2 regions of the Fusibacter sp. QWL-12 genome follow, and region 1 is predicted to be linked to the other one. Evidence: riboswitches for the same ligand, from Rfam matches in the RefSeq annotation. Region 1 holds a riboswitch; the other holds the start of a gene.

Region 1 (10,364 bases):
TTTTATCAGTTATAACTTATTCTATTATAACTGAATAAGCAATTCCTAACAAACTTTTTCTTTCAAAAAAGTAATATTGGCGTGTATTTGCGTCTATAACTAAGCAAAAATCCACCTTATTTAGACGAAAAAAAGTCGGGAAAGTTCCCGACTTCTTCTAGCGCAATGTGATATGTTATCTTTTAATGATGTGAATTGGCTTGTCTACCGCACCATGCGCCGCTTCCATAACGATCTCAGAAAGCGTTGGATGTGGGTGGACGGTTTTAGCGATGTCATAGATGGTTCCTTCAAGCTCCATAGACACCGCAGCTTCTGCAATCATGTCAGTCGCATGTGAAGCAACGATATGAACGCCGATGACTTCGCCGTATTTCTTGTCGTGTACGATTTTAACGAAACCAGTGGTTTCACCCTCTGCCACAGCTTTACCATTGGCACTAAGTGGGAACATGCTGGTACCGACATCGTAGCCTGCTTCGATGGCAGCTTCCTCAGAATAGCCGATGACGCCTACCTCTGGGAAACTATAGATACAAGATGGCACCTTATTGTAGTCGATCTTGGTTTCATCACCATGAATCGCTTCGGCTGCAACGATACCCTCAGCTGACGCAACGTGTGCCAGCATCATTTTTCCGCACATATCGCCGATGGCGTAAACGCCCTTCACGTTAGTGCGCATATGATCGTCTACGATGACGCCGCGTTTATCGGTCTTGATGCCAAGTGCTTCGAACCCTTTAAGGTTAGGTGTTCTGCCAAGGCTGGCAAGAATCTTATCCGATGTGATGCGTTTCTCTTCACCGCCTACCTCGTAGACGACTGTGTTACCTTCTACACGTTTGAGCGATGAATTTGTGATGATTGCCACGCCTGTGCTTTCTAGATGTCTTTGAATGGTGGTTCTAACATCTGCATCAAGGTTTTTAAGGATGGCGTCAGATCTTTGCAGAATCGTTACCTTAGTGCCTAGGCTATTAAACAGCGTTGCAAACTCAATCGCAATAACGCCACCACCTAGTATGGTAATCGACTCAGGTTGTTCTTTCAGCATGATTGCACCTGTACTATCGATGACAATACCTGCTTCTTGTGCTTGATCAATTCCCTCGATTTTTGGAATCATAACCGATGAGCCAGTCGCTAAAATCAAATTTTTTCCCTGCAGGGTTTCATCTCCCACCACGATAGTGTTTGCGTCCTTTGCAGTGCCATACCCTTTGTAGACATCTATTTTATTGAATTTAACGAGCTGTTCCACACCACCGACGATTTTGTTAACGACGCTGGTTTTTCTGTTCATCAGGTTCGCCCAGTTGAGCTTCACATCAGAAAGATTTGCAATGTCGATGCCAAATCCTTCTGCATGCATCAGATCTTGATAGAGCTTTGCACTTCTGAGTAGGGTTTTCGTTGGAATACAGCCATAGTTCAGACATACGCCGCCGATGCGATCACCTTCCACAAGAGCTACCTTTGAGCCCAACTGTGAAGCTTTAATCGCTGCAACATAGCCACCTGGGCCACCTCCAACGACAATGACGTCATAATTTTTCATACTGCCTCCTAACTCATGAGTAAGACTTTTGGATTTTCAAGTAAGTGCTTCACTAATCCCACAAATCTACCTGCATCTGCACCATCTAGGATACGGTGATCAAATGAAAGTGAAAGTGGCAACACGGAGCGAATGACGATCTCATCGTCTTTTACCACCGGTTTTTTCACGATGGCACCTACGCCTAAGATACCCGCTTCAGGATGTCTGATCACCGGTACGCCAAAGCTAGCACCCACTGCACCATAGTTAGTGATGGTAAATGAGCCACCGCCAAGTTCGTCCAGTTTAAGTGATTTCGTTCTAGCACGGGCACTTAAATCCTCGATCTTTTCAGCTATTTCAAAAACGCTGAGTCGATCTGCATCTTTTATGACAGGTACCATTAAGCCGTCCGGTGTATCAACGGCGATACCGATGTTATAAAACTGTTTATAGACGATCTCTTCTGCCACTTCATCAAGTGATGCATTGAGACCTTTGTATTTTTTAAGACCCGCTACCACTGCTTTAATAAAGAAAGCAAGATAAGTGAGTTTAACGCCCTCTGCTGACGCCAGTTCCTTCGCTTCCGTTCTAAATGCCACAAGCTCTGAAACATCTGCTTCATCCATAACAGCAGTGTGCGGAATGGTAAATTTAGAAAGTGCCATGTTGTCTGCAATGGTCTTGCGAAGCATGGTCATTGGAACGCGCTCGACACGATCCATTTGAGGAACTGCATATTTAGGATAGCCGCCTCTGCCTTCACCAGAAACGACTGCTGCTGATGCGCCTGAAACTTGAGCAGGACTTGCTTTTGGTGCTACACTGCCTTTTGCTTCAGCTGCTTTCCGGATATCGTCTTTCATAACTCTACCTTGAGGACCAGTACCTACGACGGTTTGGATGTCCACACCGAGGTCTTTTGCCATCTTTCTTGCCACTGGCGTTGCTAGTACTCTTTTGATTGATACAGCAGCCACAGGTGCAGATGCTTCACCACTGGATGCGATGACCTCATCGGATATCTCAATCTGTCCAACGACAGAAGTGCTGCCCTTTTCTTCTACGGTTTCGTGTTTTACTGCAGGAGTAGCTTGTGGATCTACTTGCGGTACAGCTGCAGAGTTTGACGCATCCACGGTAGACCCAGAACCTGAGCTTTCCTCAGTAATCGCCTCGCCACCCTCCATGTTAGAGCGAATGCCCGGCTCACCATCATCGATTACAACGATGACGTCGCCGACGTGTACCTTCGAACCAACTTTATATTTGATGGCTTTCATAATGCCATCTACAGGAGAGGGGATCTCCGCATTTACTTTATCGGTTTCCAGTGTAAAGAGCGAATCGCCCTCTTTCACTGTGTCGCCTTCATTAAAAAACAGTTTCAGGAGAACACCTTCATGTATGCCTTCTCCTATGTCTGCAAATTTTACATGAAACATATCCTACCTCCTAAAATTCTAGTACAGATCTAAGTTCACTGAGGATCAAGTTGGTTTCTGGCACGTAGTGATGCTCACCTTTTGGAAGAGGAACGATCGTGTCATTACTTGCGATACGTTTTGGAGGTGCTTCTAGGTATAGGAATGCGCCTTCATTGACGATGGTGATCAGCTCTGCGCCAGGACCATAGGTTTGCGCCGCTTCGTGTACCACTGCAAATCGACCTGTTTTTTGAACACTTGCTAGAATCGTCTCTTTATCGATCGGCGAAATGGTTCTGAGATCGATGAGCTCGATACTATGGCCTTCTTTTTCAAGGACCTCAATGGCTTTTTGTGTTTCACGCACCATAGCGCCCCATGTGACAACAGTTAAGTCATTGCCTTCTTTAAGCACTTTTGCTTTTCCAATAGGAATCGTATAGTATTCATCAGGCACCTCTTGTTTAAACGCACGATAGATGCGCTTTGGCTCCATAAAGATCACTGGATCAGGATCTGCGATCGCCGCAAGTAGCAAGCCCTTTGCATCGTAAGGTGTCGATGGTACAACCACTTTAAGTCCTGCAGTGTGTGCAAATAAAACTTCTAAGCTCTCTGAGTGATGCTCAAGCGCTCTTACACCGCCACCGTATGGCATTCTGATGACCATCGGCACTGTATAAAGCCCTCTTGAACGGTTACGCATACGTGCTGCATGCGTTACGATTTGGTTGTAGCCAGGGAACATGAAGCCTGAGAACTGAATCTCTACAACGGGTTTTAAGCCATTGATTGCCATCCCGATTCCGGAACCGATAATATTAGATTCGGCTAAGATACTATCGAAGCATCTCTCTGCGCCGTATTTTTCCATTAATCCTTTTGTCGCTCTGAATACACCGCCTTCTACGCCGACGTCTTCGCCAAATACTACGACATTTTTATCTTGACCCATTGCCACATCTAGGGCGTTGGTAACCGCTTCAACTAAATTTAATAACATCTATTTGCCCTCCTTTGCATAAAAAGCTTTTCTTGCTTGATACTGTGCTTCGAGGATAGGTGTCCTTTCAGCATAGACGTAATCAAATGTGTCTTCCAGAGGGGTAAGACCTGATTTTTCAACAGTTTCGAAGGTTTCTTTAACAAACTTGTCCTTTTCAGCGAAAAATGCAGCTTCTTTTTCATCATCCCAAATGCCCTTTTCGATCATATACTTTCTTAATCGATCGATTGGGTCTTTGTCACGCCATTCATCCACTTCTTCATCTTTTCTGTAGACAGTTGGGTCGTCAGAAGTAGTATGTGCGCCCATACGATACGTATAAGCCTCTATGAGAGTTGGACCATCGCCACGTCTAGCGCGATCGACGGCTTCCTTTGTTACGGCATACATTGCAAAGATGTCATTGCCATCTACTTGTACGCCAGGGATGCCATAAGCCAGTGCCTTTTGAGCAATCGTTCCAGCCTTGGTTTGAATTTTTCTTCTAGTCGAGATTGCGAATTGATTGTTTTGAACGATAAACACCGTCGGCAAGCTTTGTACCGCTGCAAAGTTAAGCGCTTCATGGAAGTCACCCTGTGAGGTACCACCATCACCGACATAGCCGAGTGCCACGTCATCTTTTCCTTGATATCTCGCAGCATAAGCAAGTCCGGTTGCGTGTTGGAGCTGTGAGGCGATCGGTACTGAAACTGGAAGCACTCTTACTTCCTCAGGCATTTTCATGCCAAATTCATTACCAAACCAGTATAAAAAGATATTTTCCAGTGGTGCCCCTTTGTAAAGCCAGATGCCCAGCTCTCTAAAGGAAGGTGCTACCCAGTCCGTCTGTCTTGCAGCGGCGATGGAACCCACTTGAGTTGCCTCTTGTCCAAGGTTCGGCGCATAGGTTAGCATACGACCTTGTCTTTGATATTGGAGTGTTCTTTCATCGATAATGCGGCTATAGCGCATGGTCTCATAGAGCTTCACGATTTCTTCGTCGGAAAGCTCCGGCATCGCGTCTGGATTGACGATTTTACCGTCCTTATCCATAATTTGAATCATACTGTCTTTCAATGGGTCAAAAGTATCAAGAAACATAATGCCCTCCTTAAAAAAGTGAATTTATGCCCTCAGGCGTAACCGTACCGCTACTGAAACTGTGCTTTGAACCTGCTTCATCTGTATAAGTAAAAGTAGGCGTTTCACCAAATATCCACTCCCAGGATGCCAATTTTTTACTTAAAGTTTCAACGGCCGGCTGATGTGCTTTTAGGATGTCCTCAACGGAGACCACTTCTACCTGATACGCGTTTTTACTGTAATAGGTATCGATGATCGCGCCGATCACATCATTTACTTTGAGACGCTTTTCGTTATTTTCTCGATCAACCTCCGCGAGGTTGACCACTGGGCTAGGTACCGATCGGATCGTTCTGCCCATCTCAAATCTGTTTTTAAAGTCCTCATCACGCACCTTTAAACTTTTCCAGAGCGTCTCTAAATCGGTGTCGATTAAAAGCGTTCCGTGGTGAAGACGTCTTAGCCCCTTCATAAAGAAGGCGCTCCCAGACACTTTCCGGCTGTCAACCACTAGATCCTTTCTAGGGGAGACCTCAGCCTGAATACCTAACCCAGCCAGTGCTGCTATGATCAGCTCAAAATGCTCTGATTCACTATAAAGTGAATGATGCTCAATAAAAGAATAATTCAGATTGCCGAGGTCGTGATAGACAGTACCACCGCCCGAGATTCTTCTCAGTAAGTGAATACCCTTCTCTTTGGCAAAGCGAACATCTATTTCATGCCAAGGATTCTGATTTCTTCCAAAAACGACGGATGGCTCATTTACCCAAAGAAAAAGAATCTGTTCATAATCGACAAACGTCGTGAATAGAATCTCCTCTATCGCATGGTTCACATATGGGTTTTTTTCTTTAGATATAATCACCATTCGTTTTTTCATAACAGCTCCATCTATTTTGATATTATTAATGTCTTGTTTACGATATACCCTAAATTTCGGGACACTAACATCATTGAGAATTATTCTCAAAAAGTTAACAGTTACAAAAAAAAGAGCTACTTCATTCCTATGGGTAGAGAGGAACCCATTGGATAAAATAGCATAAGGGGTAAAGATTTATCAGAAGACTGTCAGAATACAGTAATCAGCGTTATTATTGTACCGCATTAAATTAAAATATTTCACTTAAATAGTTTCACAACAATTTTTTGACATTTTATAAACTCAGATTTTGCTTGTTCATGGTAGGTGGTTTCATCTGCATTGAAAATATCTGAGTTTTGTCCTACCACCATATAAATCACATAATCGCCATATCTAAATACCTCAGTGGTTTCGATTTTGGCGTAAACTGCTTTATTATCAGAGAACTTTTCTAGTAAATCACCTCTGTAGGTTTCAAGCTCAGACTCAATAACATCCGCTTTTCCTTTGACGGCTTTAAAACTTAAAAAAACGTCTGCATATGTGGACATCATCGCTGACTCGGCGATATAAGATTCCACATAATCCATGGAAATGCCATAGTTCAGTACAAGCTCTTCATATTCTATCGCTCTACTTGGTATATAAAAGTCACCATAGGTGTCTTTTATTGCTTCATGCAAATCAGTTAATTTACTTTGTGAACGCTCCTCTAATTTATAATGAATGCCAATTACTAGGCCACTGCATAATAAAACTGCAATGAGCACATTGACCGACCATTTATTTTTATGTTTGAACATCCCTATCTCCGTATCTTGTCTTAAATCTGTCATCACTTTGAAACCTTACTGTAATAAGACGGAAGATATCCTGAAAAAGTTCCAATATCTAAAAAAATAAAAGGAGCCTTTCAAATTAGAAAGGCTCCTACATTTTAATGCATTCATTTTTTAATTATTTGTTTTTACGTTTGATGATAATACCTGCAGCACTGATTATTGATCCGATACCATAGTAGAGTTCAGGAGGTAATTGTCCTGTTTGTGGTAAAGCACTACCAAGAGGTACTTCTTCAACAATTATTTCTTCAGGTGTTGGCTCCATATTGTCATAGATACTATCAAAGTTAAATGGTTCAGTTGCTGGTCCAAGTGGAGTTGGTTCTGTTGGAATTTCCTCAGTTGCCTCTGTTGTAGGTACTTCAGTAGGAAGTGTAGGAGGTTCCGTTGGTAATGTAGGTGTTTCAGTTGTTGGTTCTGTTGTTGGTTCTGTTGTTGGTTCTGTTGTTGGCTCTGTAGTCGGCTCAGTTGTTGGTTCTGTTGTTGGTTCTGTAGTCGGCTCAGTTGTTGGTTCTGTTGTTGGTTCTGTAGTCGGCTCAGTTGTTGGTTCTGTTGTTGGCTCTGTAGTCGGCTCAGTTGTTGGCTCTGTAGTCGGCTCAGTTGTTGGTTCTGTTGTTGGTTCTGTAGTCGGCTCAGTTGTTGGTTCTGTTGTTGGTTCTGTTGTTGGTTCTGTAGTCGGCTCAGTTGTTGGTTCTGTTGTTGGTTCTGTAGTCGGCTCAGTTGTTGGTTCTGTTGTTGGTTCTGTTGTTGGTTCTGTTGTTGGTTCTGTTGTTGGTTCTGTTGTTGGTTCTGTTGTTGGTTCTGTTGTTGGTTCTGTTGTTGGCTCTGTAGTTGGTTCCGTTTTCATGTAGTAGAAGGTTACATGACTGATGTCTTTGCCACCAGGAGCAACTAGATTTGTATCGCCAAATGATCCACCATCATAATAGTATAAGTTTCCGCCTCTACCAGCTTTAACATATACGTAATAGATTAATTCGCTTGAACTCCAGTCAAGTGATTTTGGTCCATGATTGAATGATGCGTCAATGTGTAAATCTCCACCAACATCGTTGTAATCATGATTAGATTTTGGTGAATCAATTTTGAATGTTTCAAATCCTGGAATCACAGGATCATGTGATCCACTGTTGTACGTCGGCGTTACGCTTGCTGCGAATGCACTTAAGCTCGTTCCAAAGATCAATAAAGCTAAAAGTGCAAACACATATAAATTACTTATCCTTTTTTTCATATAGTTCTCCTCTCTTTAAACGACTGTTTAAAGAAAGGTCGGTTGCACTACTCGCTCCGTATCTCTTAAGTGCCCAGATTACAAGAAATACTTCATTGCTCCCTTTCCGATTAATGGAAGGGTCGGTTGCACCACTCGCTCCATCTATTTAAGGTGCCCAGATTGAAAATAGACTTCATTACTTCCTTCGTGATTTTCCCCACTTGTTTCTATAGGTATTAAATTATCCTTCTACTTGATACTCGATAGATACCCACAATATATTTAAAAAAACAATATTTTTTAATTTTTATTCATTTTTGTAATCGTTTCACACGAAAGCTAGACATATTGCGGTTGCTAGGGTTTAATTGCTATTTTTTTGACAATTGAAATTCATTATCATTGTTATTATTATTTTATGTTAACTTATTGAAAATAATTACAATTCTGAATTTAATCATATTTTATAATAATATCATCACATTTAAATAAAAAAAAGACCCAAACTTTTGTTCAGGTCCTTAATTTTTGTTAATTATTTTATTCTGACGTATTCACGCCTTTGATAATTCTTTTTCTCTTCATACATTGCCGATTCTGCTTTTGAAAAAAGGTCATCTGACATTTCAGAAGGTTCACTTTGAATATAATAGCCCAACGAGATGGACAAACTTCCTGCAGATAATACCGTTTCTATACAGGTTCTCTTTATTTTATCCTCTAATTGTTGCATCTCCTCTTGCTTCGTATTCACGACAATGATGGCAAACTCATCTCCGCCCAGTCTGTAAACTGGTGCATTGCCAGCATGTTTTTTCATCACCTCAGAAATTGCCTTCAAATAGTGATCACCGGTCATGTGGCCATATCGATCGTTTATCTCTTTTAAATAGTTCATATCACCTATCACTAATCCAAGTGGCATAAAAACAGGATTATTAATTAAACTGTTCATCCTTTGACTAAAAGCTCTACGGTTTAAAAGTCCAGTTAACGGATCATTATAACTTAAAAACTCAAGCTCATTGGCCTTTTCTATGATGATGTTTTTCTTTTGTGCATTTGAGATTGCGATGGCCACATAGGATGCAAGCGCTCGAATAACTTCAAAATCAGAATCCGAGTAAGCCTCAACATCATAATTTTGAACGGTTAATACGCCAATACATCTATTTTCACTAACTAGTCTTGTATATATGATCGTCTGTGTCTTCTGGTCTTTATTATTGCCAAGTCCCATATAATAGCTTTGTGGATAATAGAATTCAGATTCAGTATCGAAATGTCTGATAAAAACATCTGTTTGATTTTTAATGCAATACGCCGCTAAAGAAACCGTATCATTAACGTCAACTTCTTTTAATGGTAGCTTTAAACCACCTTCTTCAAAATACTTAAAACTCACCAGATGATCTTCAGGAATATAGAGTGCAATTCCGAATAAGTCAATCTTCATTAAAGTTGAAACCGAATGCCTTAAAATCTCATAAATCTGGTCCAAGTCCATTGAAGAAGTTAACCTCTGGCCAATCTGTCCAATATTTGATAGGTTTTTCAGCGTCTTTTCTAATTCTATGGTTTTGTTTTTAAGCTCGACATTTTTTAATAAGTGAATTTCCTCTTCACTTCTCTTAGCTTCATCCTCAAATTTCTGTTTAAGATAATCTATCGTTTCTTTACTTTGAGCATCACTAACTTGTTCTCTTAAATAAGAGTAAAGCTTCTGATGCTCTAGAGCTTCTTTATACATCGACTTTGCTTCATAGGTCAGCGCTAAATTTTTATGACAGTCCATCTCTACAAAACGAATATTCTGTTCGATTGCACTTTCTAATGCTTGATTGAGATAGATCATCGCCTGATCATAATCGCCCATCATGGCATAAGTCTCACCGATATTACTAATAACAATTAGACCATTTGTACTAAACGATGTTCCAAAAAGACCCTTATACACCTCAAAGGCAAGAAAAAAGTATTCGAGTGCTCGCTCATACTCTGATATACCAAGTAATACAAAAGCATAGTTATTATACAAATCTCCCAGAATTTTATTGTTTTTTAATTTATCACGATACTCTAGTGCTTTATCAAGTAGCTCTATCGCCTTATGTATGTTATCAAGTGAGCTATAAACTGAGGCGATATGCACCAAAGTTTGGATGGTATACGAAAAATCATCTAGATCGAAGGCTAAATTATAGCATTTATTAAGTGCCTTTAAAGCCAAATCAAACTGCTTCTCTTCTCTGTATGAAATCCCTATATTACTGTAGCAATAAAACATAGCTAGTTTGTCATATATAGTGGCATAATAAGACAACGCTTTGTTTAAAAAGCTTATGGCCATGTCACTTTTACCAGTGATTAAGTACCCTCTACCCAATAGAAAGA
Region 2 (7,714 bases), 130 kb from region 1:
CACCCTTAGCGATAGGAATAATCTTCTCCGCACGCCACTGGAACCCCTTCCGGTTGTATAGCTTCGTGAGTGGGTCTAAATCTCGATCCTGCTTGATTTGATTTTTCTCTAAAATTTCGTCAGTGACATCTTGAACCACACCCAATACATCGTTTTCAGTCTCTTTGATCATGACTTTTACCCAGCGGGTAGGCATGCCCATTAGTTTGTAAACATTTTCCTCTTCCGGTTCAGGATTTGAGAAAATACGTCCTAGCATTTCAGAAAAAGCTGATTTCTCACCACAAGATAAAATTTCGGATTCTGTAAGCTCCAGTATGTCGTAAAACTGATCAGTCACAAATACGGACTCCGTCTGCTTTGACATCTCAAATGCACCTATTGGAAGGGAAACAAGGTCGATTATTTTCGATAATCGAGATGCTGAATCCAGCATCATCTTATTCGCAGTTTCCACTGCAAAAGACAGTTCATCTAACTCTCTAAGCCCCGTTGTGCTAAGCTTTATGGTTTGCATTTGATTTGAATCTCTCACCTCTTTTGCAAGACCAATAATTGGCTTGGACATTTGATAGCTGATAATGATGCCACCCAATATACCGATGCCTATAGAAAGTGCGATAGAAATCTCTAATATTTGTGCGATACGGTTTACATAGCTGAGCAGATAGTCCGATCGCATAAATCCAATGAGGTACCAGTCCTCACTTTCAAATGGTGTGTTCAGTGCATACAACCCCAGTTTTTCATACGAAGCAAAGATTGCTTCATTTCCAAAGTGATTGGTTAGTCGATAAATCTTTTTACCCTCATCCTCTAAAGCAAGTTCAAGAGGCGTATCTGTATCAATTAATCTTTGTTGTAGTGCACCACCTGTTATTAAAGGGACGAGTGCTTCACTTGTCGATTCTTTATATGCAATAATATAGCCAAGAGAATCTCTCGGTTGTAAGTCTGTTGCAGGAAGAAACTTTGAAAGATAACTCACTGAAATTTCCACACCGACAACGCCAACAAGTTCACCTGAAAGGTCTAAGAGTGGCATCGAATAAGTGATGATGTCCATATCGCCATCCTTTAGCTTAAAAGGCTGACTCCAGTAGCCTACTAAGTTTGACTTGCTGGTAATCATCGCACTCTCAATTGGCTTTTGTATAAACGGTGTATTTTCCTCTGTTAACTGCAAATTGTACTGCCAGCCTTGATCTAGTGGAATCTGAAGATTTTTAGCAAGGTCAGAAGGGCCATTGACCATATACAAATCGTCATCCGTATAACCATTTGCAAGTGGATCATAGTCTCTAATATAGAGCGATGGGTATCTAAAATCTTGAACTCTTGACTCGTTTAAAATAATAAACGCACCAGTAACTTGGTTGGTTCTAAGCATTAAAATTAACTCATCTATTGATGCTTCAAAAAAGGCGTCATGATTGTCTGGATTTTCAGAAACGGCTTTTCGAATCGTCATAAGATAAGGACTGATATTCGTCCATCTATTTTTCATCTCTCTTTGTAGATAATCCCGCCTGTTATTGACCTTGTCGTAGAAGGTTTGGTAGGCATTTAACTCCGCTTGATTAAAAACGCCCCCAAAAACCAATAAAGCAACCAGTAAGATGGTCTGAGATAACACGATCACTAAGGTCATCATAGACAATCTCGACAGGATCGATTTTTTTTGCCACTTGATCATAAATAGTCTCCGATTATTTCATGATGAGCTCTGCTTCTGTCAAAAGATGATTGTACCAACTGTCAAAGTTAGTTTCAGAAATAAGCTCTCTTATTACTTTTTCTCTACTTTCACCAGCCGCCACTCGTTTATCCAGCGTGGTGATATCATTTGTTACCTTATCCAGTAGATCTGCATCTAAAAAGACACGCATGTCATAGCTGCCGTTAAACGGCTTGCTGTTATAAAGGGTGTAGGTGTCAAACATCTTGATACTTGAAGCAATGGATTGATGGATTGCCGGATTTGTTCTTTCCGCTTTGTCAGATGCTTCGATAAGTTTATCTGAATCAATCGCGCTATTTTGAACTGGAAAATACCCAGTAGATACAGCAAAATCAATATTTTGTTCAGGACTTGTCAACCATTTTAAGAACAATGAAGCAGCGTACTCATGTGCATAGTCACTTTTACTGATACACATCCCTGCACCCTGCTGGATGGCAATCTTATCTCCCGATTCAAAATAAGGATATGGCAATACCAGAGGCTCGATTTTATACACCGTTTGATCTTCTTTAGTAACCTCTGTAGGAAAATAGCCAGCACCAGCTGTCGATCCTGTATAAGCAATTACAGTTCCCGTCTTTGCATCATCGGAACTAAAACGACCTGTCTTTGCATAATAACCGTTGATATATGGTACATAATAGTAATCCCAAATCAATTTTGCTTTTTCCTTCGATAAAGTCAGTTTCGCACTACCATCTTCATTATACGTGAAAATTTCTTCACCCATTTGCATAGCTGCGGCCATCATAAAATTCGCAGTAGCATCGAATCCAAAAAAGCTTTTACCGGTCTGCTCATAATAAAGCTTGGAAACGCGATAGAGCCCTTCCCAAGTCTGTAAATCTAGTTCCGACAAACCATTTTCAGTCGCAAATGGTTCCCAGTTTGTTTGATTGATGTATAAATTTTCACTTGATTTTGCTATCGGTAAAATATAATAAGTGTTATCAGTGACAAATTTGCCTTCTTCTAAAAATTCACTTCGATATAATTTTAGCTCCTCTTCTGTGAAATAGCTTGCAAGCGGGATCAAAGGTACAATCTGACTGACACGATAAGCATTGTCTGGATAGGATGCGAAAATGTCTGGCATCGGAGAAGAGCCGATTGCTTGATTTGCTGCATCAAACACCGCATTTGCCAATTGGTTAACATCTCCTTGGCTTTGCGCGTCGATAACAATTCCCTCTTCAAGACCAATGGTTTCATTGAATGTATTTACCAAAGCATCAAATTTTTCTTTAGTACTACTGTTATAATAATGCCAAATGGTCACTGTAATCGGTTTTTCTGGGTCCAGTGGATTCTTATTATTAGACTGAGCGCAAGCTGTTAAAATTGTCAGTAGCATTAATAAGAGGACAACTAAGCCTATACCTTTTTTCTTCATCATCATTACCTCTATTCTTATCAATTTTCAACTGTGAAAAGTAGATTAGCTATTTATATACCCAGAAATGTTTTAGTAAAATTGTTAAATTTGAAGTATTTTTATTATTCTCTCCTAGAGTATCATTTGGAAAAGGAAAAAGGAAGGGAAATAGCCCTTCCTTTTCACTTGTAACGCAATTTTTCAAATTCTATACTCTTTTACCCTTATTTTTTACTGTTTTTCTTCATATAAATACCAAGTAATGAAACCAAACTACCGATGCCATAATATACCTCTGGTCCAACTTGACCTGTCTGTGGTAAAGCAGGTCCAAGTGGTACGATATCAGTAATTTCTTCAGTTTCTTCAGCTGGTCCTAATGGAACTGATTCTACAGTGACATCCACCGTAGGTTCTGTCGTTGTCTCAGTAGGCAGAGTCGTTTCAGTAGGAAGCGTGGTTTCTGTTGGTAAAGTCGTTTCAGTAATCGTCTCAGTTTCAGTAGTCTCTTCATATCGATTTCTAAAGCTGACAGTAATACTTGGGAAATCACTATTAACGACAGCTTCCACGTCATTAGGCGTTTCAAGAACATAACCACTAACGGTAACCTCTTTTACATAGTACTCACCTGCAGGTACTGGATCAAACGACGCCTTGCCAGAACCCACAATTTGAATTTCTTGAAGGTATTCTGGGTTTTCAACCTCGAATAATCTGAAAGTGAACACCGTGTTTGCATTGCCGCCAACAAGTGTTTTTTCAACTTCTATATCATAGTTTTGAACGAATCGATTTACAAACAGAAGTCGTTTTGATTTAAAATCTTCATTGAGATCAAATGGCTCTTCTGGCGAACCATCACCTACGTAAAGCTCATAGCTACTGTTCGTTTTCGACTCGATAACTTTATAGTTTCCTGCAGGAACTGGACTAAACTTACCAACACTCCAAGCCTGAACCATAATAGTCTCTATTACCACATCCGGTTCACTTGTGTTATAAAGCTTGAACTCAAACGATGGTAAAACAGCTGTCGGTCCAATTAAGTTTCTGTACTCAGGGTTTTCATCATATAGTTCTTTAGAAACATAGATTTCATACAGTCTCGTAAACTTGTTGATGAAAGTAAGTGGTTCATTTTGAGTGAGTGGACCTACTGTGATTTCTTTGTCCTCTTCCCCAGGCTCAGCCACTTGTTCAAAGCCTTCTGGCATATTTTCTTTACGCTCTACAACCACATAATCACCTTGAGGGACAGCATCAAACGATTTGCTTTCCCCTACTTTTAGAGTCAAAGTTTGAAGGATGGTTGTGAGATCAAGTTTATTATACAAATCAAATGTGAACTCTACATCTGGATCTGGTGGCGTGTCAGAATCCTCAGATAGAACTTTTCTCACTTCAATAGGATAAGTTAAATAGGCATTTGTAAAGGTTGGAACTACTGTATTTACATCTGGTCCAACGATTACAGGGATATCGTTGTCGTTCATAAGCTCATAGTCAGTCGATCCCAATACCTCACGTATATAGTACTCACCAGCATCGACACTTGAGAAGGTAATCGTGCCTGCTCCTAAAATATTCTTTTCTTCCATTAGGGTATCAGGCCCTTCAGTGTTAACACGCCATAATTGGAATTTGAATATTTGTTGTGTTTCAGGCGAGCCCAAAACCACTTTAATCAATCGGATATTAAACTTATCTTTTTCATAATTGTTAGTGAAAGTAATTAGCGGACTAGGGTTGCGTCCATCTACTGACACAGCGCTTGGATTTTCAGTCACTGCTGTAAACCCATCTGGTAAATTAACCTCTTCAATTTTATATTGTCCTGCTGGTACAGGATCAAAATTAAAGACTTCATTTTCTTTAATTTTTGCTGTTTGTAGAATTTTATCACTGCTCACATCAATTAAATTAAAAGTAAATTCAATTCCTTCTGGTGGTGTATCTCCTGTAATGATTTTTTTAACTGAAATTGTATATTTCTCTGTATATTCATTATTAAAGGTGACAGTTGGCGAAAGATTATTTAATACAACTGTAACTTCTTGATCATTTGTAGTTACATGGTACTTATCAGGAATACTTACCTCTTTCACGATATAGTTGCCAAATTTTACATCTTTAAAGTAGCCCTCATTTGCACCCGTGATGGTAATTGTATCTATAGGACTTCCAAGTGGCTCTTTGTCTTCATAAAGCTCAAATGTAAACGTTGCACTAGTAGGTGGTGGATCACCTGATAGCGTTTTCAGCACTTTAATCGTGCCCTTGTCAGGTGTCTTTGTAAAGACGAAGAAGTGGCTAATTCCTTGTTGCGTTGGAATGACAAACTCTCCACTGGTTGCACCACCTATATTAAAAAGATAAGCGGTTTGATTTTCTTGACCCTCAATATAATAAGGCGCTTTATCAGGTTTGAAATTCCCCGTTTTTATAAAGAAATAGCTGATCGGTGAAGTAGATGTCCAAGACCAATTTTGTGGTTTAGGTGGTTTAGGGTCTTTATCCACTCCATCTGGCTCATCGACATCAACTTTAGTAAAAACAACAGATCCAAATCCGTAATCATATGATTTACCTTCGACTATAACTTCGTCAAACTTTACACAGTTATAGTCTGATACATCTAGATAAATACTGCCTGAATCTGAATTAAGAATGTCATGATCCTTGTCAGGGTTATTACCTTCTACAACTTCGCCATTTGTAGCAGCAAACACTGTTGGGATCATAGATACGATGATAAGAACCGTCATTGCTATCGCTAGATAGCGTTTAAACCTCGCTTTCATAATTACCCCTTTCTTAAAACATCGTTTTAAGAAAAGCCGGTTGCACTATAAGTTCCATGCATTTAAAGTGCCCACATAAAAAATGCACTTCATCACTTCTTTTCAAGTTCTTTATACCTCTGGTAGATGTATACCCTCACAACGTGACATAAGTAGGACATCTGTGTGACATATGCGTGACATAACATAAATTATGCAAACCGGCTCCAGTTAAGACCACAGTTGTATCTGTCAAGCTGATAGTGCTGGCCCATTTTGGGTATTATACCTTATAACTAAGAAAACCTTAATTGATAAAGAGGTGCAAATGGTTCCAGAGGATTATACGAAGGGTAATATAAAAAAACAAATTTTAACCATGGCGATCCCCGTGAGTATTGGCATGTTTTTCAACACGATGTTTAATGTAGTTGATACGTTTTATGCGGGCAAGCTAAGTACGTCATCACTTGCAGGTATGTCCTTATCCTTTTCAGTCTTTTTTATGCTGATTGCTATAACTGCAGGGATTAGTACTGGTCTTTCTGCACTTCTTTCTATCGCTGCAGGAAAAAAAAATGAAGAGGAAGTACGAGTCCTCTCAGCAAATGGCATCTTTCTAACCTTTATCGTAAGTATCCTTTTTTCTATTTCAGGAATTGTGCTTTCACCCATCTTACTATCTGCTTTAGGTGCAACTGGAGACACACTTGGTAAAGGGGTGCAATATCTGAGAGGGATTTATGCTGGTACTTTGTTCTTTGGACTTAATTCCGCCTTCAACGCCTTACTTTCATCTAGAGGTCTAACAAAGCCATACAGAAATTTCCTCATTATTGGATTTATCATGAATATCATTCTAGATCCACTATTTATCTTTGGTCCATTTGGACTTCCTAAAATGGGGACATTTGGCGTTGCACTTGCTACGGTGATCGTACAATTGACAGGGAACTTTTATCTTGCGCTAAAATGTCGTAAGCTATTGGGTTTAAGGCGAATAGAGTTCAACTTGATTCAGTTTAAAACAATTAAAAGCATTTTATCTCAAGGCATACCAGCTTCACTCAATATGATTACGATTGCACTTGGCATTTATGTTATTAATTACTTCATCTATCTACATGGCGATGATACTGCGATTGCAGGGTATGGCGTTGCCGTTAGGATTGAGCAAATTGCATTATTACCTGCTATAGGTCTAAACACTTCTGCACTCACAATTGCTGGTCAAAATTTTGGTGCTGGTAATCATGAAAGAATTAGACAAACCTATCATGAAAGCCTTAAAATTGGCATCTTGATTATGACAATTGGCATGTTGATCATCTATCCTTTTGCCTCCCAACTCATTCGATTATTCAATAGTGATTCAAACGTTATTTTCGAAGGTGCTAGATACCTTCGGATAGAGTTTCTTGCGTTCAATGCTTATATTATTCTGAACATTGGCTTATCTATTCTTCAGGCAATAAAAAAGCCTCAATTTGCCGTATGGATCGGCTTATTGAGGCAATTGATGCTACCTATCATTTTATTTCCTTTACTGGGAACATTTTTTAAGCTTGGGCTTATTGGTATTTGGTGGGGTGTTGTCGTTACAGCCTGGATTGGTGCGCTGATCTGTATGGGAATTACCCATCACTACACGAAATAACACCTCTTATGTTTTCACTTCTAAGAGCGTTAATATGCCTTTCTCATCCACTGGTTTTGAGAATAAATACCCCTGACCAAAATCACATTTTATCTCTTGTAGGAGCTCTAGCTGTTCAATGCTTTCTATTCCTTCTGCAATTGTTACGATATTTA

What was found. A riboswitch is a leader RNA that binds a small molecule or an ion and turns the genes downstream of it on or off. The one in region 1 is predicted to bind cyclic di-GMP.
Region 2: linked by a shared signal. The riboswitch ahead of AC4PID_RS09450 (MSCRAMM family protein) and the one ahead of AC4PID_RS08895 (hypothetical protein) in region 1 are both predicted to bind cyclic di-GMP.

What each region holds. Positions count from the first base shown of each region.
Region 1 covers NZ_CM178745.1:1,801,838-1,812,201, reverse strand. Annotated here, with positions in the region: gene lpdA (dihydrolipoyl dehydrogenase) at 176-1,561, opposite strand; gene AC4PID_RS08920 (dihydrolipoamide acetyltransferase family protein) at 1,570-2,991, opposite strand; gene AC4PID_RS08915 (alpha-ketoacid dehydrogenase subunit beta) at 3,002-3,976, opposite strand; gene pdhA (pyruvate dehydrogenase (acetyl-transferring) E1 component subunit alpha) at 3,977-5,062, opposite strand; gene AC4PID_RS08905 (lipoate--protein ligase family protein) at 5,073-5,927, opposite strand; gene AC4PID_RS08900 (DUF4358 domain-containing protein) at 6,170-6,715, opposite strand; gene AC4PID_RS08895 (hypothetical protein) at 6,870-7,988, opposite strand; cyclic di-GMP riboswitch class II at 8,016-8,100, opposite strand; gene AC4PID_RS08890 (diguanylate cyclase domain-containing protein) at 8,506-10,364, opposite strand, start outside.
Region 2 covers NZ_CM178745.1:1,932,995-1,940,708, reverse strand. Annotated here, with positions in the region: gene AC4PID_RS09460 (diguanylate cyclase) at 1-1,696, opposite strand, end outside; gene AC4PID_RS09455 (extracellular solute-binding protein) at 1,710-3,140, opposite strand; gene AC4PID_RS09450 (MSCRAMM family protein) at 3,344-5,923, opposite strand; cyclic di-GMP riboswitch class II at 5,949-6,032, opposite strand; gene AC4PID_RS09445 (MATE family efflux transporter) at 6,231-7,559, shown strand; gene AC4PID_RS09440 (sensor domain-containing protein) at 7,566-7,714, opposite strand, start outside.